3 regions of the Streptomyces sp. NPDC017520 genome follow, and region 1 is predicted to be linked to each of the others. Evidence: riboswitches for the same ligand, from Rfam matches in the RefSeq annotation. Region 1 holds a riboswitch; each other region holds the start of a gene.
What was found. Region 1 has a riboswitch for cyclic di-AMP ahead of ACH4KB_RS12840 (M23 family metallopeptidase). Riboswitches for the same ligand answer to the same signal wherever they lie in the genome.

Region 1 (9,616 bases):
GCCCTGCATTTCGTCGACGACGTCGATGTCGAGGATCTTCTCCTCGAAGTCGTCCGGCGGCGGCGGGGTCTTCGTGCTACGGCGGGCCATCGCGGCTGCGACTCCTTCACAGATTCTGTTCGGACAACCTGAGCTTGTTCGGTACGACACGAGCTACTGACGCGGTCCATTGTGGACCGCCGTACTGACAACGCCGACCTCGACCCGTCCGAAGCGGGCCGAGGGGCCCGCCCGGACAGCGTCCGCGACACCATCGACGGAAACATCCGCGGAACGGGAACTTCGCCAGGTGCCGGTGCGCTTGCTTAGAGTGGCAGGTCTGGCAGGAAGTCCAGTATCGCGATCGAAGGGACGTACATGCCCATGGGTCACACGGCCACCGCACAGGCCGGCTCCGGCGGCTTGACAGCGACCGAGCACCGCCTGGCCAACGGCCTGCGTGTGGTGCTCTCAGAGGACCATCTGACCCCGGTCGCCGCGGTCTGCCTCTGGTACGACGTCGGCTCGCGCCACGAGGTCAAGGGACGCACCGGTCTGGCTCACCTTTTCGAGCACCTGATGTTCCAGGGTTCGGGCCAGGTCGAGGGGAACGGTCACTTCGAGCTCGTCCAGGGGGCCGGCGGCTCGCTCAACGGGACGACCAGCTTCGAGCGGACCAATTACTTCGAGACCATGCCCACCCACCAGGTGGAGCTGGCGCTCTGGCTGGAGGCCGACCGGATGGGCTCCCTCCTCGCCGCGCTCGACGAGGAGTCCATGGAGAACCAGCGCGACGTCGTCAAGAACGAGCGCCGCCAGCGTTATGACAACGTGCCCTACGGCACCGCGTTCGAGAAGCTGACCGCCCTCTCCTACCCCGAGGGCCACCCGTACCACCACACCCCGATCGGTTCCATGGCCGACCTGGACGCGGCCACGCTGGAGGACGCCCGCGCGTTCTTCCGTACGTACTACGCGCCCAACAACGCGGTGATCTCGGTGGTCGGCGACATCGATCCCGAGCAGACGCTCGCCTGGATCGAGAAGTACTTCGGCACCATCCCCTCCCACGACGGCAAGCAGCCGCCGCGCGACGGGACGCTGCCCGGGATCATCGGCGAACAGTTGCGCGAAGTGGTCCACGAGGAGGTCCCGGCGCGCGCCCTGATGGCCGCCTACCGCCTCCCCCACGACGGCACCCGCGCCTGCGACGCCGCCGACCTGGCGCTCACCGTGCTGGGCGGCGGCGAGTCCTCCCGGCTGCACAACCGCCTGGTCCGCCGTGACCGTACGGCGGTGGCGGCCGGTTTCGGACTGCTGCGGCTCGCCGGAGCACCCTCGCTCGGCTGGCTGGACGTGAAGACGTCCGGCGGCGTCGAGGTCGAGACGATCGAGGCCGCGGTCGACGAGGAGCTGGCCCGGTTCGCCGCCGAGGGGCCCACCCCCGAGGAAATGGAGCGGGCCCAGGCGCAGTTGGAGCGCGAGTGGCTCGACCGGCTGGGCACGGTCGCCGGCCGCGCCGACGAACTGTGCCGCTACGCGGTCCTGTTCGGTGACCCGCAGCTCGCCCTGAGCGCCGTGGGCCGCGTCCTGGACGTCACCGCGGAGGAGGTGCGCGCGGCGGCCGAGGCGGCCCTGCGCCCCGACAACCGGGCGGTGCTGGTGTACGAGCCCATCGAACCCGTCGAGCCGGCCGACGAGGCCGACGAGGGCACGGCAGCCACCGAGGGCACCGACGCGCACGAGGGGGCGGACAAGTGAGCGACGCCGCCGTGACTGGAGTAGCCATGGAGTACCACCCGCAGCCCACGCCCGGCACGGCCCGCCCCTGGGCCTTCCCGGCGCCCGAGCGCGGCGCCCTGCCCAACGGGCTGACCGTGCTGCGTTGCCACCGCCCCGGCCAGCAGGTCGTCGCGGTGGAGATCTTCCTGGACGCGCCGCTGGAGGCCGAACCCGAGGGCCTGGACGGCGTGGCCACGATCATGTCGCGGGCGCTCTCGGAGGGCACCGACAAGCACAGCGCCGAGGAGTTCGCCGCCGAGCTGGAGCGCTGCGGCGCCACGCTCGACGCGCACGCCGACCACCCCGGCATCCGGGTCTCCCTGGAGGTCCCGGTCTCCCGGCTGACCAAGGCCCTCGGGCTGGTCGCCGAGGCGCTGCGGGCCCCGGCCTTCGACCGGAGCGAGATCGAGCGCCTCGTCGGCAACCGCCTCGACGAGATCCCGCACGAGCACGCCAACCCGTCCCGGCGTGCCGCCAAGCAGCTCTCCAAGGAGCTGTTCCCGGCCACCGCCCGGATGTCCCGCCCGCGCCTGGGCACGGAGGAGACGGTCCGGCGGATCGACGAGAGGGCCGTGCGCGCCTTCTTCGACGCCCACGTCCGGCCGTCCACCGCGACGGCCGTGATCGTCGGCGACCTGACCGGTATCGACCTGGACGCGCTACTGGCCCAGACCCTCGGCGACTGGTCGGGCAACGCCGGCCAGGCCCGCCCGGTGCCCCCCATCACCGCGGACGACACCGGCCGCGTCGTGATCGTGGACCGGCCCGGCGCGGTCCAGACCCAGCTGCTGATCGGCCGCATCGGCGCCGACCGGCACGAGCGCGTGTGGCCCGCCCAGGTGCTCGGCACCTACTGCCTGGGCGGCACCCTCACCTCCCGGCTGGACCGGGTGCTGCGCGAGGAGAAGGGTTACACCTACGGGGTGCGGGCCTTCGCCCAGGTGCTGCGCTCCAGCGGCCCCGACTCGGGCGGCGCGGCCATGCTCGCGATCAGCGGCTCGGTGGACACGGAGTCCACGGGACCGGCGCTGGACGACCTCTGGAAGGTCCTGCGGACGCTGGCCGCCGAGGGGCTGACCGACGCCGAGCGCGAGACGGCCGTACAGAACCTGGTGGGCGTCGCCCCGCTGAAGTTCGAGACCGCCGCATCCGTCGCGAGCACGCTGGCCGACCAGGTCGAGCAGCACCTCCCCGACGACTACCAGGCCCACCTCTACGCCCGGCTCGCCGAGACGGGCACCGTGGAGGCGACCGCCGCCGTGGTCAGCGCCTTCCCGGTCGACCGGCTGGTCACGGTCCTCGTGGGGGACGCCGCCCGGATCGAGGAGCCCGTGAAGGCCCTCGGCATCGGAGAGGTGTCCGTCGTCACCGGCTGACGCACGTGTGGCACACCGCCGCGAACAGGACCCCGACGAACGCATATTCGTCGGGGTCCTCCTTTTTGTTCGATTAGTCCATTTCATCCCCTTTGGGGGAGAGGTTGCCTGTCTGCCCTGTGGGATGTGCGACAAATCCCCTTGTCCGTTTGGTGATGGGAAGTCGCCCCGCCTAGCGTCGGCTCGGCTGTCCGCCACCCGTATGCCGCAGCCGCGGCGCCGGGCAGTCATCGCCGAGTCCCCGTCAGGCGCGAGCCTGGGGAGCCGGGGACCCACGCAGTCCCTGGGGTGAATCGGAGGCCCGTGCCGCGAAACCGGCGCGGGGATCCGTAGGAGACCTTCCTGCTCCGAACCCGTCAGCTAACCCGGTAGGCGAGAAGGAAGGAAAGGATCAGCCCCTCCATGGCGTTCACCCGTGCCACCGGGAAGCACCGTGCCCCGAGCCGCCTCACGCGCCGGAGCGCCCAGGCCGCCGGCATCGCGGCTCTGGCCACCACCGGTGTCCTCGGCTCGCTGGCCTCGCCGGCCCTCGCCGCGGACACCGAGGCCGCCCAGGTCGCCGACACCGGCCTCACCCAGACCGTCGCCCTCGACGCCACTCTCGCCGAGCAGATAGACGCCCAGGCCCACGCCCAGAAGCAGCAGGCCGACGCGATCGCGAAGGCGAAGGCCGAGGCCGCCGCGGAGGCCCGCGAGAAGGCCGCCAAGGCCAAGGCCAAGGCGGAGGCCGAGCGCAAGGCAGAGGCCCGCGCCAAGGAGGTCCGCGAGGAGAAGGCCCGTGCCGCCCGCGCCGCCGAGCGCGCCCGCCTGAACGCCTTCCACCTCCCCGTCGCCGGCTCCCACGTCACCACCGGCTACAACGCCGGCGGTTCGCTCTGGTCCTCCGGCAGCCACTCCGGCGTGGACTTCCAGGCCGCCTCCGGCAGCTCCGTCGTCGCCGTCGGCGCCGGCACGGTCGTCGAGGCCGGCTGGGGCGGCGCGTACGGCAACAACATCGTGCTCCGGATGACGGACGGCACGTACACCCAGTACGGCCACCTCTCCTCGATCGGCGTCTCCGTCGGCCAGAGCGTCTCCTCCGGCCAGCAGATCGGCCTCTCCGGCTCCACCGGCAACTCCACCGGCCCGCACCTGCACTTCGAGGCCCGGACCAGCCCCGACTACGGCTCCGACATGGACCCCGTCGGCTACCTGCGCTCCCACGGACTGAACGTCTGACCCGCCCCGCGCGACGTTGCCCGAAGGCCCCGGCACCCGCCGGGGCCCTCGGCGATTCGGGCCCGTGGATATCCACGAATTCCGGCCTGCCATCGGAAATTCCGGCAGATTGCAATAGAGTCACGGAACAGACGTCGGGCGGCCGCGTTTCGCGGGGATCAAGGCGGAGGTTCGGACATGCGCATTCCCGCGCATTCGGTATGCACGGCAATCCGTGACGACATCGTCTCCGGTGTCTACGAGCGGGGCAGCCGCCTCACCGAGGAGTTGCTGGCCCGCCGCTACGGGGTCTCCCGCGTCCCGGTCCGTGAGGCCCTGCGCACCCTGGAGTCCGAGGGCTTCGTCGTCACCCGCAGACATGCGGGCGCCTGTGTCGCCGAGCCCACCGTGCAGGAGGCGGCCGACCTCCTGGAAGTGCGGATGCTGCTGGAGCCCCTGGGGGCGGCCCGCGCCGCGCAGCGCCGCACGGAAGCCCACCTGAAGGTGCTCCGGGGCCTGGTCAGACTGGGCCAGGAGCGCGCCCGCCGGGGCGAGGGCGAGGATCTGCGCTCGCTGGCCGGCTGGTTCCACGAGACCCTCGCGCAGGCCTCCGGCAGCCCCGGGCTCATCGCCCTGCTCACCCAGCTCCGGCACAAGATCGCCTGGATGTACGCGGTCGAGCAGCCGGCCCGCCCGGTCGACTCCTGGGCCGAGCGCGGCGCGATCGTGGACGCCGTGGCGCGCGGCGACGCCGACCGGGCGAGGGCGCTGACCGCCCAGTACGCGGAACGCGCCGCGGGGGCCCACCGGCTGCGCCGCCCGCGACCGCCGGGGCGGCGCACCGCGCCCGTTCCCCGCGTGAGTACTTCGCAACATGACGTAAACATCGCGGGCGTCCGCAATTAACAGAAGAGCCGTAGACAGAGAGAAGTAATTGCGGGGCATTGTTTGTGCTGTCCGCAATTGTCGATGCGTAGCTCTTTTCCGAAAGCGAAAGAGCCGTGACCCCTCAGAGGGTCACGGCTCTCGCACCGGTCGAATCCGGCCGGGCCGGGTCGCGTGGGTCAGACGGTCTCGGGGAGTTCTTCCAAGCCCTCGGCGACCAGCTTCGCGAGCCGGTCCAGAGCGGCCTCGGCTTCGTCCGCGTCGGACGCGAGCACGATCTCCTCGCCGCCCTGTGCGCCCAGGCCGAGCACGGCGAGCATGGAGGCGGCGTTCACCGGGTTGCCGTCGGACTTGGCGATCGTCACGGGGACGCCGGAAGCCGTGGCGGCACGGACGAAGATGGAAGCGGGGCGGGCGTGCAGGCCCTCGGCCCAACCGACGTTTACGCGGCGCTCAGCCATGGTTCTGCCCTTCACATATCAACGGTTGTCTAGACCAGTCTCTCATGCAGTGCGTGGTGCTGTGCCCGGCCTCCTGTCCGGCGCTGTGCCCGGTCTCCTGCCGGTCCTGCCCGGTCTCCTGCCGGTCCTGTGCCCGGCCTCCTGTCCCGTCCTGTGCTCCGGCGGCCCCCGGTCCGGGCCCCCTCAGACTGCCCGGGCACCGATCCCTCCGCGACCGGGGTCCCCGCCGTAGGCTTTGCCCATGGAGCCCACGCCGGAGCAGAGTCCGCATCACGCGTACCCCGACCACTGGGAAGCGGACGTGGTGCTCCGCGACGGGGGCACCGCGCGCATCAGGCCGATCACCACGGACGACGCCGAGCGACTGGTCAGCTTCTACGAGCAGGTGTCCGACGAGTCGAAGTACTACCGGTTCTTCGCCCCGTATCCGCGCCTATCCGACCGGGACGTGCACCGCTTCACCCATCACGACTACGTCGACCGGGTGGGACTGGCCGTCACGATCGGCGGCGAGTTCATCGGAACGGTCCGCTACGACCGCATCAACGACCAGGGCCGCCCCGCCTCAGCCCCCGCCGACGAGGCCGAGGTCGCCTTCCTCGTCCAGGACGCCCACCAGGGCCGGGGTGTCGCCTCGGCGCTGCTCGAACACATCGCCGCGGTCGCCCGGGAGCGCGGCATCCGCCGCTTCGCCGCCGAGGTGCTCCCCGCCAACAACAAGATGATCAAGGTGTTCCGGGACGGCGGCTACACCCAGCGCCGCAGCTTCGAGGACGGCTCCGTCCACCTCACCCTCGACCTCGAACCCACCGAGAAGTCCCTCGCCGTCCAGCGCGGCCGCGAACAGCGCGCCGAGGCCCGCTCGGTGCAGCGTCTGCTCGCCCCCGGCTCCGTCGCGGTCATCGGCACCGGCCGCACGCCCGGCGGCGTGGGCCGCACCGTCCTGCGCAACCTCCTCGCCGCCGGCTACACGGGCCGTACGTACGCGGTGAACCGCGCCTTCGACGAGCGCCTGACCACCCTCGACGGCGTCCCCGCCCACCGCTCGCTCGGCGAGATCGGCGAGCAGGTCGACCTCGCGGTCATCGCCGTCCCCGCCCACCGGGTCCCCGAAGCCGTCGCCGACTGCGGGGAGCACGGAGTCCAGGGGCTGGTCGTCCTCTCCGCCGGATACGCCGAGCGGGGCGCCGAGGGCCGCGAACTCCAGCGCGAACTGGTCCGCCAGGCGCGCTCGTACGGCATGCGGATCATCGGCCCGAACGCCTTCGGCATCATCAACACCGCCGAGTCCGTCCGGCTGAACGCCTCGCTCGCCCCCGAGTCGCCCGCCCGCGGCCGGATCGGCCTGTTCACCCAGTCCGGCGCGATCGGCATCGCCCTGCTCTCCGGCCTCCACCGGCGTGGCGCGGGCCTGTCCTCGTTCATCTCGGCGGGCAACCGGGCCGACGTCTCCGGCAACGACTTCCTCCAGTACTCCTTCGAGGACCCGGACACCGACGTCGCCCTGCTCTACCTCGAATCGCTCGGCAACCCCCGCAAGTTCACCCGCCTCGCCCGGCGCACCGCCGCCGTGAAGCCCGTCGTCGTGGTCAAGGGGGCCCGGCACAGCGGCTCCACCCCGCCCGGCCACGCCGTCCCGGTCAGCCGCATCCCCGACGCCACGGTCTCCGCGCTGATGCGCCAGGCCGGCGTCATCCGGGTCGACACGGTGACCGAGATGGTCGACGCCGGACTCCTGCTGGCGGGCCAGCCGCTCCCGGCCGGGCCCCGGGTCGCCATCCTCGGCAACTCCGAGTCCCTCGGCCTGTTGACGTACGACGCCTGCCTGGCCGAGGGGCTGCGCCCACGCCCGCCGATCGACCTCACCACCGCCGCCTCCCCGCAGGACTTCCGGGACGCGCTGGCCGAGGCGCTGGCGGACGGGACCTGCGACGCCGTGATCGTCACCGCCATCCCGTGGGTGGGGGAGAACGGAGAGGCCGAGACCGGTGACGGACAGGTGCTGGCCACGGCCCTCCACAAGGCCGTGGCCGGGGGTGCGGCCAAGCCGGTGGCCGTCGTCCACGTCGAGATCGGCGGCCTCGCCGAGGCGCTGGCCGCCGCGTCCAGCACCGCCGCGCTAGGCCCCCGCACGGTGACGCCCGCCGCCGACCGGACCCGGGCGGCCACTTCCTCCTCGACCGCCCCGGTCCCGGGCTCCGACGCGCCGGCCGCCCCGAAGGCCAGCTCCGCCCCGGCCCCGGCCCCCGGCGCGCCCGCCGCCCCACAGGCCAGCCCCACCCGGGCCACCCCCGGCGCCCCGGAAGCCAGCTCCGCCGCGGAGGCCGCCACGGGCCACGGCCCCGGCCGCATCCCCGCCTATCCCGCCGCCGAACGCGCCGTGCGGGCCCTCGCCGAGGCCGTGAAGTACGCCCAGTGGCGGCGCCAGGCGGCTGTGCCCGGCAAGATCCCCGAGTTCCTCGACGACACCATCGACGAGCCCGGGGCCGCCGCCCTGATCGAGGCACAACTCGCCACCGCCCCCGACCCGCGTGGCCGCCCGCTCACCCACGACGAGGCCCGCGAACTGCTCGGCCGCTACGGCATCGCCGTCCGCCCCACCCTCCCCGCCCCGGACCCCGAGGCGGCCGTCGCCGCGGCGGCCCGGCTCGGCTACCCGGTCGCCCTCAAGACCACCGCGCCCCACCTGCGCCACCGCGCCGACCTCGGCGGGGTCCGCCTCGACGTCGCCGACGAGGAGGCGCTGCGCCGGGCGTACGGAGAGCTGACCGATCTCCTCGGCAAGCCCGCCGAACTGCTCCCCGTTGTCCAGGCGATGGCCCCGCGCGGCGTGGACACCGTCGTCCGCGCCTCCATCGACGCCGCCGCCGGGGCCGTCCTCTCCTTCGGCCTCGCGGGCGCGCCCTCCGAACTGCTCGGCGACACCGCGCACCGGCTGGTCCCCGCCACCGACCGCGACGCCGCCGAGCTGATCCGGTCCATCAGGGCCGCCCCGGTGCTGTTCGGGTGGCGCGGTTCGGCCCCGGTCGACACGGCCGCGCTCGAAGAGCTGCTGCTGCGGCTGTCCCGGCTGGTCGACGACCATCCCGAGGTGGTCTCCGTCGCCCTCGAACCGGTCGTCGTCGCCCCGCACGGACTGACGGTGCTCGGCGCGAGCGTCCGGCTCGCCCCGCCGCCCGCCCGGAACGACCTCGGCCCCCGACGCCTTCCGAACTACTGAGACCCGCCGGCGACTGCCGACGGATCCGACCGCCGCCGCCCACCGGGGCGTCCCCGACAGCCACCGGTCCGCCGTAGGATGGTGCTCATGGCAAAGACCGGTACGACGACCCAGGGGCTGCGCGCGGCGATCGAGCGCAGCGGCTACTACCCGGCCCTCGTGGCCGAGGCGGTGGAGGCCGCCGTCGGGGGAGAGCCGGTCGCTTCGTACCTGGTGCACCAGGAGACCACGTTCGACTCCAACGAGGTGCGCCGTCATGTGACGGTCCTCGTCCTGACCGAGCACCGGTTCATCGTCAGCCACACCGACGAGCAGGCCGCCGACACCAGCTCCCCGACGCCGTACGCCACCACCTCCACCGAGTCGGTGAAGCTGGAGCGGATCTCCTCCGTCGTGGTCAGCCGCGTCGTGGCCAACCCGGAGAAGTACGTCCCGGGCACGCTGCCCCGCGAGGTCGTCCTGACCATCGGCTGGGGCGCGGTCTCCCGGATCGACCTGGAGCCCGCCGCCTGCGGCGACGCCAACTGCGAGGCCGACCACGGCTACACCGGCAGCTCCACCGCCGACGACCTGAGCCTGCGGGTCAGCGAGGCAGGCGACGGCCCCGACGCCGTGCGCCAGACCCTCGCCTTCGCCCAGTCGCTCTCCGAGGCCACGGCCGCCACCGCGGCGACCGGCCGCTGATGGCCCAGCCCGCCTGGCAGGACCCCGTCCTG
Region 2 (9,616 bases), on a different contig from region 1:
TCCAGCCGGGCGTCGCCCGTACTCAGCTCGTACCGCGGCTGCACGGCGGCCACCGAGGCCGGCCGCCACTCCTGACGCGCCCACGAGGTGTCGATGTCCTTCGGCAGCACCGCCGCGCCCGCCAGCAGACCCGCCGTGACCACCGCCATCAGGACCGTGCCGAAACCGGTCCGCCCCAGCCACGAGGCGATGAGCAGGCCGAGCCCGAAGACGGCGAGAGCGGCGACCAGGCCGATCTGGAGAGCGGTGCCCAGCGGCTGCTGCTCCCAGCTCAGCCCGGTGCCCAGACCGCCCGCCACCAGCGCCGTCAGGAAGACCGGACCGCCGATGGAACGCGGCCCGCGCTCCACGGGCGACGGCTGCGGCCTCAGGAACGGGGCGTCCGGCGTGGGGCGCCCGGCCTTCGCCCCGGCGTGCGCCGCGCCCACCTCGGTGTCCGGCGGACCCCACAGATAGCCGGGGCCGGCCGGCCCCGTGGTGCCGTCCTTGACGATCGGGTCCCGCCACCACGACGGACTGCCCGGTGTCGGCGGGGCCTTCACCTCCGGCGGCGGCGTGCCGAGCCCGCCCGTGTGTACGGGACCGGGCGGGGCCGCCGACGCGCCGGACGTGGCCGCCGGGTCCTCCGGAGCCGCCGCCGCCCGCCGGTTCTGCGTCCACACGGAGAAGCCGACGACGGCCAGCGTCAGCAGCGCGGCGAACGCCAGCATGCTCCGGTTGTGCAGCATCGACAGGAACAGCCCGCAGCCGATCAGCGCCAGCAGCAGCGCCACCAGGGACGCCCCGTCGACCCGCCCCGACAGAAGTTTGCGCGCCTCGTTCTCGTCGTCGCCGTCCGCGGGGAGCAGCAGCCAGGCGAAGCCGTAGAAGATCAGACCGATGCCTCCGGTCGCCGACAGCACACCGAGCACGATCCGGAAGATCACCGGATCCACGTCGCAGTACCGGCCGAGTCCGCCGCACACCCCGGCGACCACCTTCTGTCGCGGGGTGCGCCGCAGCGTCGGCTTCGGCGCTTCGGGGGGCGCGACGCCGGGAGCGGCGTCCGAGGGAGCGGTCATGCCTCCATGGTGACGGTCCGGACCGCCCGCCGGGACCCGCTCCGACCCTGGCCGGTCCCTGATATTGCCCGCGTACGCCCCTGAGGGGCCGGGGCGCACGCGCCGGGCCTAGGCCCTGTCGTCGAACTCCCGTCTGCCCCGCGGCGCCATGCACGCACTCTCGCCGCACCGGGCACACGCCCGAGTACGTCCAGTACGCGGACGTGAGCCCGGCACGCCGAGAGCACGCACCTGACCCCGCAGGGCCGCCCTCCGGGCGACGACGGGAGTTCGACGACAGGGCCGAGCGGGGGAGGGGAGCTGTCGTCAGGCGTGCGCTGGGGACAGCATCAGGGTCACTTCGGGGGCCGACCCTGATGCCGCCCAGCGTCCGCACGTGTGACGATCGGGGTATGCCAGCCGCCACCGCCCGAGCCGCCAGCTCCGTCACCGCCGACCCGGAGGAGCCCGCACCGCGCAAGCTCTACCGCAGCGCCGACGGCCGGCTGCTCGGCGGCGTGGCGCGCGGGCTCGCCGGACACCTCGGGCTGCCCGTCGCCTGGGTGCGGTTCCTCTTCCTCGGGCTGTTCTTCACCGACGGCCTCGGCGCGGTGCTCTACGCGGTGTTCTGGATCGTCGTGCCGCTCGGCGTCGGCGGCGTCGACGCCCCGCGCTCCGTGTTCGAGACGTCGGCGGACGGCCGCCGCAAGCTCCGTAAACCGGACAGGGGCCAGGTCTTCGCGCTGGTCGCCCTGACCATCGGGGCCGTCGCGTTCGTCGTCAACGTCGACATGGGCAGCGAGGCCGACCGCTACATCTGGCCCACCCTCCTGATCGGCGCGGGCTCCGTCCTGGTCTGGCGGCAGGCGGACAACGCCCGCCGCGCCCGCTGGATGGAGACCGGCCGCAACCGCAAGCTGCTGCACCTGGCCCGCGGCCTCGCCGGGGTGGCCCTCGTCGGCCTCGGCCTCGCCGTGTTCATGGTGGTGCGCGGCTCGGCCGCCCAGCTCGGCAACGTGCTCACCGCGGCCATCGCCGTCCTCACCGGCATCGCCCTGCTCGCCGGCCCCTACCTGGTGCGGATGACACAGGACCTCTCCGAGGAGCGCCTGATGCGCATCCGCGCCCAGGAGCGGGCCGAGGTCGCCGCCCACGTCCACGACTCCGTGCTGCACACCCTCACCCTGATCCAGCGCAACGCCGACGACGGCGGCGAGGTCAGACGCCTCGCCCGCGCCCAGGAGCGCGAGCTGCGCAACTGGCTCTACAACCCCGAGGGCACCGGCAAGGACGAGGACGACGAGCCGGAGACCCTGGCGGAGGCGGTCAAACGGGCCGCCGCCGAGGTCGAGGACAAGCACGGCGTCCCGCTGGAGGTCGTCGTGGTCGGCGACTGCCCCCTCGACGACAAGCTGACCGCACAGATGCAGGCAGCGCGCGAGGCGATGGTCAACGCCGCCAAGTACGGTGGCGAGGGCGGCGCCGTCCAGGTCTTCGCGGAGGTCGAGGGCCGCACGGTCTTCGTCTCCGTACGGGACCGGGGCCCGGGATTCGACCTCGACGAGGTTCCCGGGGACAGGATGGGCGTACGAGAATCAATCATCGGCCGGATGCAGCGCAACGGCGGCAGCGCCCGGCTGCGTTCGGTGCCCGGCGGGGGCACCGAGGTCGAGCTGGAGATGGAGAGGGCGAGCGAATGACCGAGAACACCGAAGCCACCGGGGGCCCGGAGCGACGGGTACGGGTCGTGCTCGTCGACGACCACCGGATGTTCCGCACCGGGGTGCAGGCCGAGATCGGCCGCACGGAGGAGACCGGCGTCGAGGTGGTCGGCGAGGCCGCCGACGTCGACCAGGCGGTCACCGTCATCACGGCGACCCGCCCCGAGGTGGTCCTCCTCGACGTCCACCTCCCGGGCGGCGGCGGCGTCGAGGTGCTCCGACGCTGCGCCCCCATGATGGGCACGGCCGAGAACCCGGTCCGCTTCCTCGCGCTGTCCGTCTCGGACGCCGCGGAGGACGTCATCGGCGTCATCCGCGGCGGTGCGCGCGGCTACGTCACCAAGACGATCACCGGCACCGACCTGGTGAACTCGGTCTTCCGGGTCCAGGAGGGCGACGCGGTCTTCTCGCCCCGCCTGGCCGGCTTCGTCCTGGACGCCTTCGCCTCCACGGACGCCCCGCCGGTCGACGAGGACATGGACCGCCTCACCCAGCGCGAGCGCGAGGTGCTGCGGCTGATCGCCCGCGGCTACGCCTACAAGGAGATCGCCAAGCAGCTGTTCATCTCGGTGAAGACGGTCGAGTCGCACGTCTCGGCGGTCCTCAGGAAGCTCCAGCTCTCCAACCGGCACGAGCTGACCCGGTGGGCGACGGCTCGGCGGCTGGTCTGAGACCGCTGCTCACCCGTCGGCCGGCTCCAGCGAGATGTTGACCTTCTCGCCGATCCGGCGGTAGCCGATGCTCGCGTAGACCCGCTCGACGCCGGGGTCGCCGGGCTCCAGCCAGACCGTCCGGCAGCCCTGGGCGAAGGCCCGTTCCGTCAGCCAGGCCGAGAGCGCAGCCCCGACGCCCCGACGACGGAAGGGAGCGGCGACGGCGAGCCCGGCCAGCTCGCTCAGGCCGTCGATCGCGGCCGAGCAGCCGCCGACGCCGGCCGGTGCGCCGTCGAGCACGGCCAGTGCGGCGACCCCGTCGCCGGTGGCGGCCGCGCGCAGCCAGTCGGTCGCCCCCGGATCGGGCTCGCCCTCTCCGCCGAAGCCGTGGTGCTGGACGCGGGCGGCCTCGGTGAACTCTGCCTCGGTGGCCGGTGTGCCGATACGGAGGCCGTCGACCGGCTTCGGCGGCCGGAGGTCCTCGCGGCCGCAGGCGAGCAGCGGGGCGCGGTTCTCCACGGTGAAACCGGCCGCGAGCAGGGCCGGTTCGACGGCCGGGGCCCAGGCGGGCAGGAACTCCAGGCGGGGAAGCCGTTCGTGCTTCCCGAACGCGTCGACCAGGGCCGCCACGTCGTCCGCCGTGGGTTCCGCCTCCCGGTCGGGGATGGCGTAGTTGGCGTACTTCAGTTCCCAGCCCGGGTTGTGCCGGACGGTGAACGGGCCCACCCGGTAGTGGTCGGGGGAGAGCAGCGCGAGCGCCCGGGCATAGTCCTGGACGGCGGTCGCCATCGACGTCATACGGGGATTCCTTCGGCGGGAGAGCGGGACGTGCGCGGCGGACTATGCCACCCGGGTCGCTCCGGCGAAAGGCATTTCATCGACGGGCGCGATGCGGACCGGTGCTCCGGGGCGCGGGGCGTGAATCATTTGGCCGCCGCCGATGTAGAGGCCGACATGGCTGATTCCGGAGTAGAAGAAGACCAGGTCACCGGGGGCCAGTTCGGAGCGGGGGACCCGGGATCCGGCGTTGATCTGGGTGTAGGTGGTGCGCGGCAGGCTCACGCCCGCCGCCTTCCAGGCCGCCTGGGTCAGGCCCGAGCAGTCGAAGGCGTTCGGGCCCGTCGCGCCCCAGACGTACGGCTTGCCGATCGCGCCGTACGCGAAGTCGATGGCCTGGGCGGCGCGGGAGCCGGGGGCCGCCACCGGACCGCTGCGGACGGACGAGCGGTCGGCGTGGGCCGGGCCGCCGCCGTGCCGGGCGTCGGCGGAGCGCTCATGGGCGGCGCGTTCGTCGGCGGTCAGGGTGTCCAGCAGCCTGCGGGCGTCGGCCAGCTTGGTGCGGATCGCGGTGCGGTGTTCGCGCAGCTCGGCGCGGCGGGCGGCGAGGCGCTCGGTCTCCTGGTCGGCGCGGGCCTTGACGCGGGTGATCTGGGAGACCTGTCGCCGGATGCCGCGCAGGAGCCCACTCTGCCGGTCGCCCGCCCGGTCGAGGTAGGAGGCGCGTTGCAGGAAGGCGTCGGGGTCGGAGGAGAGCGCCAGTTGCAGGGCCGGGTCCAGGGTTCCGCCGCGGTACTGCGCGGTGGCCAGCGAACCCAGGGCGTGCCGGGCGGTGTTGAGGCGGGCGGTGCGACGGGCGGCCTCGTCGGCCAGGGCGTCGACGGCGCGGGTGGCGGTGGCCGCCTCTTCCTTCGCCCCGTTGTACTTCTCGGTGGCGACCTCGGCGTCGTGGTACAGCCGGTCGATCTCCGCCTTGACCTGCGAGGCGGTGGGGGCCGGTTCGGCGGGGGCCGCGCCCGCCCCGGTGACCGACCCCGCGGTGGCGGCCCCGGCGAGCGCCAGGGTGGCGGCGGTGCGGGCAGCAGAGCCGGTGAGCGGGCGCTGCTTGGGTTTTCGGTGAGCTGACCTGCGGTGCGCTGCCACGGGGGCGGCATCCTTCCTGTCGGCTGTCCGCCGGGGGAATACCGGCGGGTCCGTGAAGGACGCTAATCCCGGTGCCGGGAAAAGAGTCGGCATGACTGCTATTGCCCTGATGTGACGTTTCATCGGCCATGGGTGATCACTCATACGCCCATATATCAGGGCAATGCATTCAATTTCGGAGGAAGCGCACAAGGAAGGGGGGCCTCACTGAAAGGCACATCCTTGGCCCTGGCTAGGCTCCGGAGCCATGGACGTACTCATCAATGTCTTCGTCGCCCTGCACATCATCGGCATCGCCTCCCTGCTGGGTGGCTTCCTGACGCAGATGAAGGCCATGGGAGCGGGCACCGCCCGCTTCACCCCCGCCATGCTGCACGGCGCGCTGACCATGCTCGTCACCGGTATCGCCCTGGTCGGGCTCAACCAGGCCGACGACCAGACCGTGAACAACGTCAAGATCGGCATCAAGCTCGCGCTGCTGGTCGTGATCCTCGCCCTCGTCTACGTCAAGCGGGACGACGAGACGGTGGACAAGGGCGCGTTCGCCGCGGTCGGCGGACTGACGGCCGCCAACATCTTCATCGCCACGGTCTGGACCTGAGTCTCCCCGGGGGCGGCCGCCCAAGGGCCGCCCCCGGCACGCGTCACGCCGGTCGCACGCTTCCGTAGATCGGCATGGAGTAGATCGACTCCTCGCGCACGTTCGCACCCGGCTTCGGGGCGTGGATCATCATCCCGTCGCCCTTGTAGATGCCGACGTGGCTGATGTCGTCGTAGAAGAAGACCAGGTCTCCGGGGATCAGATCGGACGTGGCGACCCGCGTCCCGACCTCCACCTGGTCCCAGGTAGTCCGGGGCAGGGTCACGCCCGCCTCCCGCCACGCCGCCTGCGTCAGCCCCGAGCAGTCGTAACTGGAGGGGCCCGACGCGCCCCATACGTACGGCTTCCCGATCTGGGCGCGGGCGAAGGCCAGGACCTTCTCCGCCTTGGCGGCGTAACCGCTGTCCGTACCGGTGCCGGAGCCGGAGCCCGGATCCGTTCCCGTTCCCGTTCCCGTACCGGAACCGGAACCGGAACCGGAGCCGGAGCCGGATCCCGTGCCCGAACCGCCGCCGGACTCCTTCGCCGCCTCCTCGCGGGCCTTCTCCTCGGCCTCGGCCTTCTCCTTCGCCTCGGCGGCCTGCCGGGCGGCCAGCCTCGCCGCCTTCTCCTTCGCCTCGGCCTCCTTCTTGCGCTCCAGCTCCGCCAGCCGCGCCTTCTCCTCGGCGGTCAGCCTCGACAGCAGGCTCCGGGCCTCGGTGAGTTTGGTCTGCACGTCCTTCTTGCTGGAGGCGAGCGTGGCCTGCGTCTCGGTGAGGGTCTCCAGGCTCTTCACCGCCTCCGCGCGCTTCTTCGCCGCCGAGGCCTGCTGCGTACGGACCTCGGCGACGGCCTTCTGCTGCCGCTCCGTCGCCCGGTCCATCAGCCGGCTCTGGTCGAAGTACCCCTGCGGGTTGTCCGCCAGGAAGAACGTCGCCGCCGGCGCGATGCCCCCGTTGCGGTACTGGGCCGCCGCGTAGGAGCCCAGCGCCCGGCGCGCCTCGTTGATCTTCTCGGCCCGCTTCGCCACGTCGGAGAGCAGCGTGTCGACCTTCGCCTGCTGGGACGCGGAGGCGGCCTTGGCCCGGTTGTACTCCTGGGTCGCGGCGCCCGCCTGCCGGTACAGGGCGTCGACCTTCTTCTGCACTTCCTCGATGGCGGGCTTCGGCTCAGCCGGCGCGGCCGTGGCGCTCTGCGTGGAGAGCAGCGTCACGGAGGCCAGCGCGGCCGTCGTCAGCCCGACGGCGGGGGTGGTGGTGCGCACCTTCGTGCGCGGCTTGCGATGCGATGCCAAGACCGGCATCTCCTTCCGTGGACCGCCTACCGGGTTAGCTGTCGGGTTCGGACGGAACGGAAGGCTGTCCTACGGTCCGCATGCGAGGGCACGGACCGATTCACCCCGGTGTCGCGTGTGGGTCCCCGGTTCCGCACCGCCAGGGCGGCGGGACGGATTCGGCAGAGGTGCCCGTCGGGCGTGGTTCGCCCCAGGGAGGTACGGGCCACCTGACCGAGCACGCTAGCCAACCGGCCCCGCCGCTGGGAAGGACGATGAGCGATATGCCCGATACATTTTCGTGACCTTTCCGGATCGGGGGGCCGACACCCCCTCCGACCGGGCACTCCTTCACGGAACGTCGACGTCCGCTCTCCGTGCGTACGGGTGAGGCGCGGGCGATTCCCCGGTGCCGACGCCGCCTTCTCACCTTCGGCAGTAGCTTGTCAGTCCGGCCGCCTAGACTCGGGGGGCGATGAGCAGCCTCTTTGACGACAGTTTCCTGACCGGCCTCCAGTCCGCGGAGGACGGCCCCCCGCCGCCCCCCGAGGACCACGCGCCCGAAGCGGTGCCGGAGGGACTCTTCGAGGGCGTCTACGACGCGCCCCCGCCGCCCCGGGACGGGTACTACCGGGACGGTCACGCGCGCCCGGTGATCGACTCCGCCGCCCTGCTCGACGGGCTGAACACCGAGCAGCGCGCCGCCGTCGTGCACGCCGGGTCCCCGCTGCTCATCGTCGCCGGGGCCGGCTCCGGCAAGACCCGGGTCCTCACCCACCGCATCGCCCACCTGCTGGCCGAGCGCGGGACGCACCCCGGGCAGATTCTCGCGATCACCTTCACCAACAAGGCCGCGGGCGAGATGAAGGAGCGCGTCGAGCAGCTCGTCGGCCCCCGCGCCAACGCCATGTGGGTCATGACCTTCCACAGCGCGTGCGTCCGCATCCTGCGCCGCGAGTCGAAGAAGCTCGGCTTCACCTCGTCGTTCTCGATCTACGACGCCGCCGACTCCAAGCGCCTGATGGCCCTGGTCTGCCGCGACCTCGACCTGGACCCGAAGCAGTTTCCGCCGAAGTCCTTCACCGCCAAGGTCTCCAACCTCAAGAACGAGCTCATCGACGAGGAGACCTTCGCCGGGCAGGCCGGAGGGGGCACCTCCCGTTCGAGCGAAGCCGAGAATGGGGGAGGTTTCGAGAAGACCCTGGCCCAGGCGTACGCGCTCTACCAGGCCCGCCTGCGCGAGGCCAACGCCCTGGACTTCGACGACATCATCATGACCACGGTCCACCTCCTCCAGGCCTTCCCGGACGTCGCCGAGCACTACCGCCGCCGCTTCCGCCACGTCCTCGTCGACGAGTACCAGGACACCAACCACGCCCAGTACACGCTGGTACGGGAGCTGGTCGGCCCGGCCGGGGAGGCCGACGCCCCCGCCGAGCTGTGCGTGGTGGGCGACGCGGACCAGTCGATCTACGCCTTCCGGGGCGCGACCATCCGCAACATCCTCCAGTTCGAGGAGGACTACCCGAGCGCGACGACGATCCTCCTGGAGCAGAACTACCGCTCCACGCAGACGATCCTCTCCGCCGCCAACGCCGTCATCGAGCGCAACGAGAGCCGCCGCCCCAAGAACCTCTGGACCAACGCCGGCAGCGGCGCCCGCATCACCGGCTACGTCGCCGACACCGAGCACGACGAGGCGCAGTTCGTCGCCGACGAGATCGACCGGCTCACCGACGCGGGCGACGCCAAGGCGGGCGACGTCGCCGTCTTCTACCGGACCAACGCCCAGTCCCGTGTCTTCGAAGAGATCTTCATCCGCGTCGGTCTGCCCTACAAGGTCGTCGGCGGTGTGCGCTTCTACGAGCGCAAGGAGGTCCGGGACGTCCTGGCCTACCTCCGGGTCCTCGCCAACCCCGAGGACACCGTCCCGCTGCGCCGCATCCTCAACGTCCCCAAGCGCGGCATCGGCGACCGCGCCGAAGCGATGATCGACGCCCTGTCGATGCGCGAGAAGATCTCCTTCCCCCAGGCACTGCGCCGCGTCGACGAGGCGTACGGCATGGCCGCCCGCTCGTCCAACGCCGTCAAGCGCTTCAACACGCTGATGGAGGAGCTGCGCACGATCGTCGAGTCCGGCGCCGGCCCCGCCGTCGTGCTGGAAGCCGTCCTGGAGCGCACGGGCTATCTCGCCGAGCTCCAGGCCTCCACCGACCCGCAGGACGAGACCCGCATCGAGAACCTCCAGGAACTCGCCGCCGTCGCCCTCGAATTCGAGCAGGAGCGCGCCGAGGAGGAGGGCGCGGGCACGCTCGCGGAGTTCCTGGAGAAGGTCGCGCTCGTCGCCGACTCCGACCAGATCCCCGACGAGGACGAGGACGGCTCCGGCGTCATCACGCTGATGACCCTGCACACCGCGAAGGGGCTGG
Region 3 (9,616 bases), on a different contig from region 1:
GCCACCATGGGGTCCCTGAAGGAATCCCTGCGCGCGGCGCGGGAGACCATCAGCAGCAACCGCTGAGGCGGTGTCCGACGAGGTACGGCCGGCCGCCACGGTTCTCCCGGGGCGGCCGGCCCTCATGGCGCAGCACACCCGAAGGGAAGAGCGGGCGATGACGGACGGCGGATCCCAGGGCTTCGATCTGGCTCGGCTCCTCGCCGAGCGCGGGGCCGAACGGTACGACCTGCACGCACGCCACCTCAACCACCAGCTGCCGCGCATGCTGCACACCATCGGCTTCGACAAGGTCTACGAGCGGGCCGAGGGCGCGTACTTCTGGGACGCGGAGGGCAACGACTACCTCGACATGCTCGCCGGGTTCGGCGTCATGGGCCTCGGCCGTCACCACCCCGTCGTCCGACAGGCGTTGCACGACGTCCTGGACGCCCAGCTCGCCGACCTCACCCGCTTCGACTGCCAGCCGCTGCCCGGCCTGCTCGCCGAGAAGCTCCTCGCCCACAGCCCGCACCTGGACCGCGTCTTCTTCGGGAACAGCGGCACGGAGGCGGTCGAGACGGCGCTGAAATTCGCCCGCTACGCCACCGGGAAGCCCCGGGTCCTCTACTGCGACCACGCCTTCCACGGGCTCACCACCGGCTCCCTCTCGGTCAACGGGGAGAGCGGCTTCCGCGACGGCTTCGCCCCCCTGCTGCCGGACACGGCCGTCCCGCTGGGCGACCTGGCGGCACTGCGGCGCGAGCTGACGCGGGGCGACGTCGCGGCCCTCGTCGTGGAGCCCGTCCAGGGGAAGGGCGTGCACGCCGCACCGCCCGGCTATCTGCGCGGGGCGCAGGAGCTGCTGCACCGGCACAAGGCGCTCCTGATCGTCGACGAGGTGCAGACGGGCCTCGGCCGGACCGGGGACTTCTACGCCTACCAGCACGAGGAGGGGGTGGAGCCCGATCTGGTGTGCGTTGCCAAGGCGCTCTCCGGCGGCTATGTGCCCGTCGGCGCGACCCTCGGCAAGGACTGGATCTTCCGCAAGGTCTACTCCTCGATGGACCGGGTCCTCGTCCACTCCGCGAGCTTCGGCTCCAACGCCCAGGCGATGGCGGCCGGGCTCGCCGTCCTGACGGTGATGGAGGACGAGGAGACCGTCGCCAACGCCCGGCGCACCGGCGACCTGCTGCGCGAGCGGCTGGCGGCCCTGGTGGACCGCTACGAGCTGCTGCACGAGGTCCGCGGGCGCGGGCTGATGATCGGCATCGAGTTCGGCCGGCCCGCCTCGCTCAAGCTCCGCAGCCGCTGGACCATGCTCCAGGCGGCCCGCAAGGGCCTCTTCGCGCAGATGGTCGTGGTGCCGCTGCTCCAGAAGCACCGGATCCTCACCCAGGTCTCCGGCGACCACCTGGAAGTGATCAAGCTGATCCCGCCGCTGGTCATCGGGGACGCGGAGGTGGACCGCTTCGTGGCGGCCTTCACGTCCGTCATGGACGACGCGCACAGTGGCGGCGGACTGATGTGGGACTTCGGCCGGACGCTGGTCAAGCAGGCCGTGGCCAACCGCTGACCGGCCGGGAGGAGAGGGATTGCCTCTGAGGCAATTTATTTGCCTCAGAGGAAAGATCCTGGCCCAATGGAGCCATGAACCCTCCGGACGAAGGGGTGCCGGACGAGCTCCCCGGCGTCGCACCCCGACTGCGCGACCTGCGCCGCGATCGCGGCCTCACCCTGGAGACCGCCGCCGGCCGGGCCGGACTCTCGCCGGCCCATCTCTCCCGGCTGGAGACCGGCCGCAGGCAGCCCTCGCTGCCGATGCTGCTGGGCCTGGCCCGTATCTACGGTACGACGGTCTCCGAACTGCTCGGCGAGCAGCCGCCCGAACGGGACGCGATCGTCCGCGGCGGCGGCTTCGAGGGGGCGGAGGCCGACGGCTGGATGTACCGGCAGGCCGGCGGATCCGGCCGCGCGATGCAGGCGCTGCGGGTCCGCGTTCCGTACGGGGCCCAGGGCGACCTGGTCCGGGTCCACCCCGGCGAGGAGTGGCTGTACGTCCTGGAGGGGCGGCTGCGGATCGGGCTCGGCGACACCGTCCACGACCTCGAACCCGGCGACAGCGCCCACTTCGACTCGCTCACCCCGCACCGGATCGCGGCGATCGACCGCTGCGGCGCGGAGCTGCTCTTCGTCCACTCCCTGCTGCAGAGCCCCGCCGCCGAGCTGTGCCTCGGCAGCGCCCTTCACGCGCGCTGAACCGGCCGTCCCGGCCGGCCTCATCCTTCGCTCCACCGGCCGTGAGGCCGACCGAGAGGACCGTCATGTCCGATTCCGAGCACTACGACCCGCTGGGCCCCGGCCGCCGCCCGAACGAGGACCCGCAGGAGAAGCGGATGCCGCGCGGCGTCATCATCCGGCTCTTCGCCTACCTGGTGGCGGGCCACGTCGTCGCGGGCTTCCTCTATCTGCTCTTCGTGGTGGCCGGGAGCAAGTGACGGCGGTCGGACGACCCCCCGCCCCGGACGGATCGCTTCCCGTCCGGGTCAGCCCTGGTCGAGCAGGCGCTCGCGCAGCCGCTCCCGGGTCTCGGAGGAGACCTGCAGCCCCTCCGCCAGGTAGCGGTCCGTCGTTCCCCAGTTCTCCTCGATGGCCGTGAAGGCCGCCGCGAGGTAGGCGGGCCGCGCCCCGAAGAGCGGATCCAGCAGCTCCAGCACCTCGGGCGACATACCGGTGCCGGACGGGTCGGAGCGCTTCACGGCGTAGCGGCGGTGGAGGTCGTTGGACTTGAGGTAGTCCTCCTCGATCGCCTCCGGCTCGACGCCGACCGCCAGCAGGGCGACCGCGATCGAGAGACCGGCCCTGTCCTTGCCCGCCGCGCAGTGCATCAAGGCCGGGACGCTGTCCTCGGCCAGGGAGTGCAGCACCCGGCTGTGCTCGGCGGTGCGGTCCAGAATCGTCGCGCGGTACATCCGGATCATGCGGTCGACGCCCTTGCCGTTCGCGAGGGCCGAGCGCAACTGCTCGATGTTCCCGTCGCTCACCAGCCGCCAGAACTCCGCGCCGTCGGCCGGATCCGAGAGCGGAATGCTGATATTACGGACACCTGCCAGCTCGATGTCGTATCCGTCGAGCTGGTGGTCGGCGGAGTGGCGGAAGTCGAAGATCGTGTGCAGCCCGAGCCCGCCGAGGAAAGCCGCGTCCTCGGCCGTGGCGTGCGCCAGGTGGCCGCTCCGGTAGAGCCGCCCGAAGGCGGTGCGCCGGCCGTCCGCGGTGGGGAGCCCGCCCACGTCGCGGAAGTTGCGGACTCCGGTCAGCACGGTCTCTGTCGGCGGGACCTGCGGCACCTGCTGCGTCACGGTGGCTCCTGGGATCTCTGGCGTCGGCGCGGCTCGCCGGCGAGGGCGCTCCCGTGACGATACGACATCGATTCGACGGAAAATCATCACGGTCGCGCGCCCGGTGCGGGGTGCCGGGGTGGTCGGTCTGACTCAACGTCAGCAGCGAAGCCGATCGCGTGTCCGTATTGGTGCATTTCGCAGAACATGCCCCGCTAATGGGGGAGATGGGATTTCGGAGGTGAGCGGGATCATATCCGTGACGGTCCGTGGTGAGCGCGCCCCAGGGTATTCCCGTTGCCCGCACGGAAAGTCAAGATCCGTAATCCACGGAGTGTGACGGGAATTCCGGATCGCTATGGAACCGATGATTCCGGCGAGCAACCGATGGCTTGTTCAGCTCGTCCTGACTCGTTTACGGTCGCCGCAATCCGGACGGACCGCCTAATCCTGCCGCCGCCCGGAATTCGCACCCACCCACTCACGCGTGGCAGGAGCGGGGGAACCAGGTAAGCCGCCGATCCGGAGCGATCCGGGCCGGCTCGGGGTGAAGTCGCCGCAACGCGACCGGGCATCTCCAGCCCGAACCCGACAGCTCACCTCGCAGGCGCCGGAGAGGAACTTCCCATGCCCGCAAAGGGTAAGCACCGCCGTCCGAAGTCCGGCCCGATCTCCCGCGGCGTCCTCGCCGCGGGGACCGGCGGCGCCGCACTCGCCCTCCCGCTCATCGGCGCCACCGTCGCGAACGCCGCGGACCAGGCCGCTCCGGCCGCGAAGCCCGCCGCCGCCTCGGTGGCCGCCGCGCAGACCGCCCCGGTCACCGCCCCCGCCGCGTCGAAGGCCGCCCCGAAGACGTACGCCGTCGTCTCCGGCGACTACCTGGCGAAGATCGCGGCCGAGCACCAGCTCAAGGGCGGGTGGGAGAAGCTGTACCAGGACAACCGCTCCACCGTCGGCGAGAACCCCAGCCTGATCCACCCGGGCATGAAGCTGACGCTCGGCGCCAAGGGCTCCGCCCCGGCCGAGAAGTCCGCGGCTCCCGAGGCCGCCCCGAAGAAGGCCGCACCGAAGAAGGCCGCACCGGCGCCCAAGGCCGCGCCGAAGGAGGCCCCGAAGGCGGACACCGTCTCCGCCGACGACTCGGAGGGCTCCGGCAGCCCGTCGCGGACCGGCTCCTCCGAAGCCACCGGCTCCGGCTGGTCCGCCCCGCTGGCCAGCGCCAACGTCACCACCCAGTACCGGGCTTCCGGCGCCAGCTGGTCCAGCGGCTACCACACCGGCTCGGACTTCCAGGCCGCCTCCGGCACCCCCGTACTCGCCATCGGCCCGGGCACCGTGGTCTCGGCCGGCAACAGCGGCTCCTACGGCAACGAGGTCGTCATCCAGCACGAGGACGGCATGTACTCCCAGTACGCCCACCAGTCCTCGCTCAACGTCTCCGTCGGCCAGACCGTCACCGGCGGCCAGCAGATCGGCCTCTCCGGCTCCACCGGCAACTCCACCGGCCCGCACCTGCACTTCGAGGTCCGCACCGGCCCGAGCTACGGCTCGGACATCGACCCGATCGCCTACCTGCGTCAGCACGGCGTCTCGGTCTGACGTCTCCGTCCGGCGTCTCCGTCCGACCGGACCCGGGCGAGAAGTGATCAAGGGGCGGTGCGCTGCGGCGCACCGTCCCTCCACTTATTCCGGCTTTACCAAAAACTGACCGGGTGGTCTATCTCACCACCCGTCAACCCCGTATTACGGTCGCGTAGGTCACATCGCACGATGCAGGATAAGTGCTTGTGGCAGACGATTCGAGAAACAACCAGCAGCACACCATCGGGTCGTACGCGGCGATTGGCGACAGTTTCACCGAGGGCGTCGGCGATCCCGGCCCCGACGGGACATATCTCGGCTGGGCGGACCGCTTCGCGGTGCTCCTCGCCGACCGGCTCCCGGCTCCCGAGGGGGCGACCGGCCCCGAAGGCTCCCCGCACGGGGACTTCCGCTACGCCAATCTCGCCGTACGAGGACGTCTCCTCGACCAGATCGTCGAGGAGCAGATCCCGCGCGCCAAGGAGCTGGCCCCCGACCTGGTCAGCTTCTGCGCGGGCGGCAACGACATCATCCGGCCCGGCACCGACCCCGACGACCTCGCCGAGCGTTTCGAGCGGGCGGTCGCCGACCTGAGCAACGCCGTCGGCACGGTCATGGTCACCACCGGCTTCGACACCCGGGGCGTTCCGGTGCTGCGCCACATGCGCGGCAAGATCGCCACGTACAACGTCCATCTGCGGGCCATCGCCGACCGCTACCACTGCCCCGTGCTGGACCTGTGGTCGCTGCGTTCCGTGCAGGACCGGCGCGCGTGGGACAACGACCGGCTGCATCTGTCGCCCGAGGGCCACACCCGCGTGGCGCTGCGCGCCGCGCAGGTCCTCGGCCACGAGGTGCCCGCCGACCCTGACCAGCCCTGGCCGCCGCAGGTCCAGCGCAGCCCCTTCGACGCACGGCGCGACAACATCCAGTGGGCCCGCGAATACCTCGTGCCCTGGATCGGCCGTCGGCTGCGCGGAGAGTCCTCCGGCGACCACGTCGAGGCGAAGCGCCCGGACCTCCTGCCGCTGTAGCCGTCGAGCCGGTCAGAGCTCCAGCAGGGGAAGCGCACGCCGGGACGGGCCCGGCACCACGAGCCCGTCCGGCGGCGTGCCCCCGCCCCGGGTGTGGGTCGCCGGTATCCGCTCCAGAACACCGCCCGCGAACACGTCGTACAGCGGCAGCGACTCCAGATGCACATAGCCGATGTGGCAGTCGCACACGGCGAGCGGACAGGCCCGCGGGCCGAGCGCCCGGCGGTAGCTGCCGTCGTAGAGATTGCCCAGCTCCGCCTTGACGAAGTGACAGCGCCGCACCGTGCCGTCGCCGTCCACCGAGATCACCGACTCGCCCGTCCGGCAGGGCAGCCCCGCCGAACGGTGCGGATCACGGCTGAAGGGGAACAGCGGATCCAGCTCCGTCCACCGCGCCGCCTCCTCGTCGGTGTAGGAGTGCCCCTCGGCGGCGTTCACCCAGAGATAGACCTCCTCCGGCAGCGCCGCCCGCAGCCGCCGGGCCTCCTCCAGATGGGCGTCGAAGCCCACCACCCCCACGCTGTAGCGGATCCCCTTGGCGGACAGCTCCCGGCACTTGCCCAGGAACCTCTCGTACGGTGTCTGTCCCGGGTGATACGTGCACCAGAGCGCGATCCGCTCCGGATCGGCGTCGGCCAGCCAGTCGGTGCGGCCGCTCAGATTCGTCTGGATAGCCACCCGCCCGATGTGCGGCAGCCGCGAAAGCTCGGTCAGCGCCCGCCGGTACCAGGAGCGCACCAGGCCCTCGCCCCACGGGGTGAACAGCACGGACAGCCGGTCACCGGTCCGCTCCGCGACCCAGCCCGTGAACCGCTCCAGCGCCTCCCGGTCCGCCGTGAGCTGCGCGCGGCTGTCCCGCCGCTTGGCGAACGGGCAGTACGGACAGTCGTAGTCGCAGGAGGCGAGCGGGCCCCGGTAGAGAATCGTCAGGTCCATGGCCTCCTCACTTCCGCTCGTACGCGGCCATCGCGGCCCGCACCCCGGGGGAGAACAGCGCGGGACCGAGCGCGTCGGAATGGGCGAGGCCCGACCGGGACAGCCTCAGCAGACCGTCCGGCGCCGACGCGTCCAGCCAGCCACGGGCCGCGAACCCCGCCAGCTCTGCCGGGAAATCCACGCCCGGATCCGTGCCGAACCGTGCCCGGTACTCCGCCACCGGCAGCCCCGCCGCCTGGAGCAGCGACTGCAGCAGATACCGCCGTCGCGCCTCGTCCGCGTCGACGTACCGGCCGACCTCGGCCCGGGAGAAGTCCTCGGCGGCGGTGAACCGGTCGATGATCGACCGGATCTCCCGCATGTCCACCGCGTAGTCGAAGGAGTAGTGCAGGGCCGCCGTGTACGAACGGGCACCGCAGCCGAGGCCGATCATGCCGTCGGTCTGGCAGGCGTAGTCCTCGGGACCCTCCTGCTCCCGCGGTCCATCGGACCGCCGGAACATCCGCATCGACACCTGCTCGTAGCCGTGCGCCAGCAGATGATCCCGCCCCACCGCGTACAGCCGCAGCCGCTGCTCGTCCCAGGCGGCCTGCTCCAGGGCCTCCGCCTCGGCGCCGGCCGCCGCGCCCAGGCGGTGCAGACCGGTGAGCGGGCGGACGTACAACGGATACAGATACAGCTCCTCCGGCCGCCAGGCCAGCGCCGCGTCCAGCGAGGAGAGCCAGCTGCGCTCGGTCTGCCCGTCGATGCCGTAGATCAGGTCGATGTTCAGCACCGGGATCCGGGCCTCGCGGATCCGGCCGAGTGCCGCCTCCACATCCGCGCGGCGCTGCGGACGGACCGCCGCCCGCGCCTCCTCGGCCACGAAACTCTGCACACCGATGCTGATCCGCGTCGTGCCCCGGTCGGCCAGCACCGCCAGCCGGTCCGCCGTCGCCGTGGACGGGGAGGTCTCCACTGACAGCGGCCCCGAACGCAGGTCGGCGCCCATCCGCTTCTCCGCTATGTCGCACAGCCGCTCCAGCTCACCCGCGGTGAGGAACGTCGGCGTGCCGCCCCCGAACGCCGCCGCGGCGAACCGCACCGGCTCCTCGTCGCCCAGCGCGTCCCGCACGGCGACGGCCTGCCGCTCCAACGCGTCCAGATAGCGCGTCGTCAGCTCCTCGGGCGCGCCGATCCGGGTGAAGAGGTTGCAGAAGCCGCAGCGGATCTCGCAGAACGGTATGTGGAGGTAGAGGGAGAGCGCCTCCTTGGGCTCGGCCGCCCACAGCGACCGCAGCGACGGGCGGTCCTCCAGCGGCCGGTAGGCCGTCTTGTGCGGATAGGCGTAGACGTAACTCTCGTACGGCCGGACGGCGGTGGCCGCTTCCGCGGCGACGGTGGTGGTCATCGGGCGGCCCCCGGGGCGAGCGATGCGGGTGGTTCGAGGAAGAAGTGGGCGTACGGGACGGTCCAGACAGCCGGGTGGCCGAGCCGGTGACCGGTGTAGCCGTCGTCGCCGTAGGCCGTGCCGTGGTCCGAACAGACGATGGCGAAGCACCGGCGACGGCTGCTCGCCGCGGCGAAGAGCCGGCCGATGTGCCGGTCCACGTACTCCAGGGCCGCCGCGTGCGTGGCCCGCGAGTCACCCGCCTCACGGGTCGCCCCGGGCAGATGGAACCAGTTCGGCTGATGCAGGGCGGACACGTTGACGAAGAGGAACAGCCGCTGCTCCCGGGGGAGCGCCGCGACGACCTGCTCCGCCCTGGCCACCTGCTCCTCGAACGAGGTGGGGGAGGCGACGCCGAAGCCGGGTTCCCAGTGGCTCTCCTGAAACATCCCGGGCAGCACCGAACCGAGCGGCCCCTGGCGGTTGAAGAAGCCGACCCCGCCGACACACACCGTGCGGTAACCCTCGGCGGCCAGCCCCGACACCAGATCAGGCGTGTCGAACACGAACGTGCCGTCCGCCGTCGTCTCACTGCCCGCGAACCGCGCGGCGAACAACCGGGGATGCGGTCCCGGGTAGGCGGGCGTCGGCAGGAACCCGGCGAACATCGCCTGGTGCGAGGCGTAGGTGAAGCTGCCCGGAGCATGCCGCTCCTCCCAACCGCCCCCGGGCAGATGCCGGGCGAGGTTGGGGAGCCGCCCGGCGGCCGCCAGCTCGACGGCGACATCGTGCCGCAAGGTGTCCAGGGTGACCAGCAGCAGATCGTGGCTTCCCACGACCTCGCCCATGTCGGGCCGGCCACCACCGCCGGGCAGTGGGGACGTGTCGGGGTCAGGAAGGGGTGACGGCACGGTGGTTCCTTGCTCGGTCCAGTACGGCGGCGACCTGCGCCGCATAGGTGTCCAGGCCCTCGGCGCCGCTGCCCGGCAGACCGGTCAGTCCGGGCAGCAGATCGCCGAAGGCGTTGACCTCGCCGACGGCGAAGCGCCGCCAGCCGGCCGTGGGCAGGAGGTCGACGCCCACACAAGGCGTCCCGGGGAAGCAGGCCGCCGCCCGCTCGCACATCGCCAGCGCCTCGCGCCAGCAACCGCCGGCGGCGGCCACGGCGGCCCGGACCTTGTCGAGGTCGCCGCGCGCTCCGCCCAGATGCAGATTGGTCATGGGACTCGTGCTCGTCCGTACCACGGCGTGCGTCGCCCGGCCGCCGACCACCACGATCCGCAGATCCGCGGCCCGACCCCGCTGGGACGCCTTCGGCAGCCAGCGCTCGATGTGCAGCCCGTCCGGGGCCAGCGCGTCCACGACCGCGCCGACCTCCG

Region 2: another riboswitch for cyclic di-AMP. It lies ahead of ACH4KB_RS27435 (NlpC/P60 family protein); the one in region 1 lies ahead of ACH4KB_RS12840 (M23 family metallopeptidase).
Region 3: another riboswitch for cyclic di-AMP. It lies ahead of ACH4KB_RS24835 (peptidoglycan DD-metalloendopeptidase family protein); the one in region 1 lies ahead of ACH4KB_RS12840 (M23 family metallopeptidase).

The regions. Positions count from the first base shown of each region.
Region 1 covers NZ_JBIRKB010000004.1:487,287-496,902, reverse strand. The annotation lists gene ACH4KB_RS12855 (DNA topoisomerase (ATP-hydrolyzing) subunit A) at 1-90, opposite strand, end outside; gene ACH4KB_RS12850 (M16 family metallopeptidase) at 358-1,740, shown strand; gene ACH4KB_RS12845 (M16 family metallopeptidase) at 1,767-3,137, shown strand; cyclic di-AMP (ydaO/yuaA leader) riboswitch at 3,359-3,526, shown strand; gene ACH4KB_RS12840 (M23 family metallopeptidase) at 3,540-4,355, shown strand; gene ACH4KB_RS12835 (GntR family transcriptional regulator) at 4,533-5,240, shown strand; gene ACH4KB_RS12830 (HPr family phosphocarrier protein) at 5,399-5,680, opposite strand; gene ACH4KB_RS12825 (GNAT family N-acetyltransferase) at 5,922-8,900, shown strand; gene ACH4KB_RS12820 (DUF5998 family protein) at 8,988-9,584, shown strand; gene ACH4KB_RS12815 (alkaline phosphatase family protein) at 9,584-9,616, shown strand, end outside.
Region 2 covers NZ_JBIRKB010000013.1:63,381-72,996, reverse strand. The annotation lists gene ACH4KB_RS27465 (PspC domain-containing protein) at 1-1,061, opposite strand, end outside; gene ACH4KB_RS27460 (PspC domain-containing protein) at 1,454-2,740, shown strand; gene ACH4KB_RS27455 (LuxR C-terminal-related transcriptional regulator) at 2,737-3,432, shown strand; gene ACH4KB_RS27450 (GNAT family N-acetyltransferase) at 3,442-4,212, opposite strand; gene ACH4KB_RS27445 (NlpC/P60 family protein) at 4,255-5,334, opposite strand; gene ACH4KB_RS27440 (hypothetical protein) at 5,582-5,935, shown strand; gene ACH4KB_RS27435 (NlpC/P60 family protein) at 5,979-7,217, opposite strand; cyclic di-AMP (ydaO/yuaA leader) riboswitch at 7,216-7,382, opposite strand; gene pcrA (DNA helicase PcrA) at 7,663-9,616, shown strand, end outside.
Region 3 covers NZ_JBIRKB010000010.1:293,966-303,581, forward strand. The annotation lists gene hpnH (adenosyl-hopene transferase HpnH) at 1-66, shown strand, start outside; gene ACH4KB_RS24815 (aspartate aminotransferase family protein) at 158-1,555, shown strand; gene ACH4KB_RS24820 (helix-turn-helix domain-containing protein) at 1,630-2,238, shown strand; gene ACH4KB_RS24825 (DUF6126 family protein) at 2,304-2,477, shown strand; gene ACH4KB_RS24830 (tyrosine-protein phosphatase) at 2,526-3,338, opposite strand; cyclic di-AMP (ydaO/yuaA leader) riboswitch at 3,782-3,942, shown strand; gene ACH4KB_RS24835 (peptidoglycan DD-metalloendopeptidase family protein) at 3,945-4,916, shown strand; gene ACH4KB_RS24840 (SGNH/GDSL hydrolase family protein) at 5,105-5,932, shown strand; gene ACH4KB_RS24845 (STM4011 family radical SAM protein) at 5,945-6,868, opposite strand; gene ACH4KB_RS24850 (STM4012 family radical SAM protein) at 6,876-8,258, opposite strand; gene ACH4KB_RS24855 (STM4013/SEN3800 family hydrolase) at 8,255-9,085, opposite strand; gene ACH4KB_RS24860 (STM4014 family protein) at 9,129-9,616, opposite strand, start outside.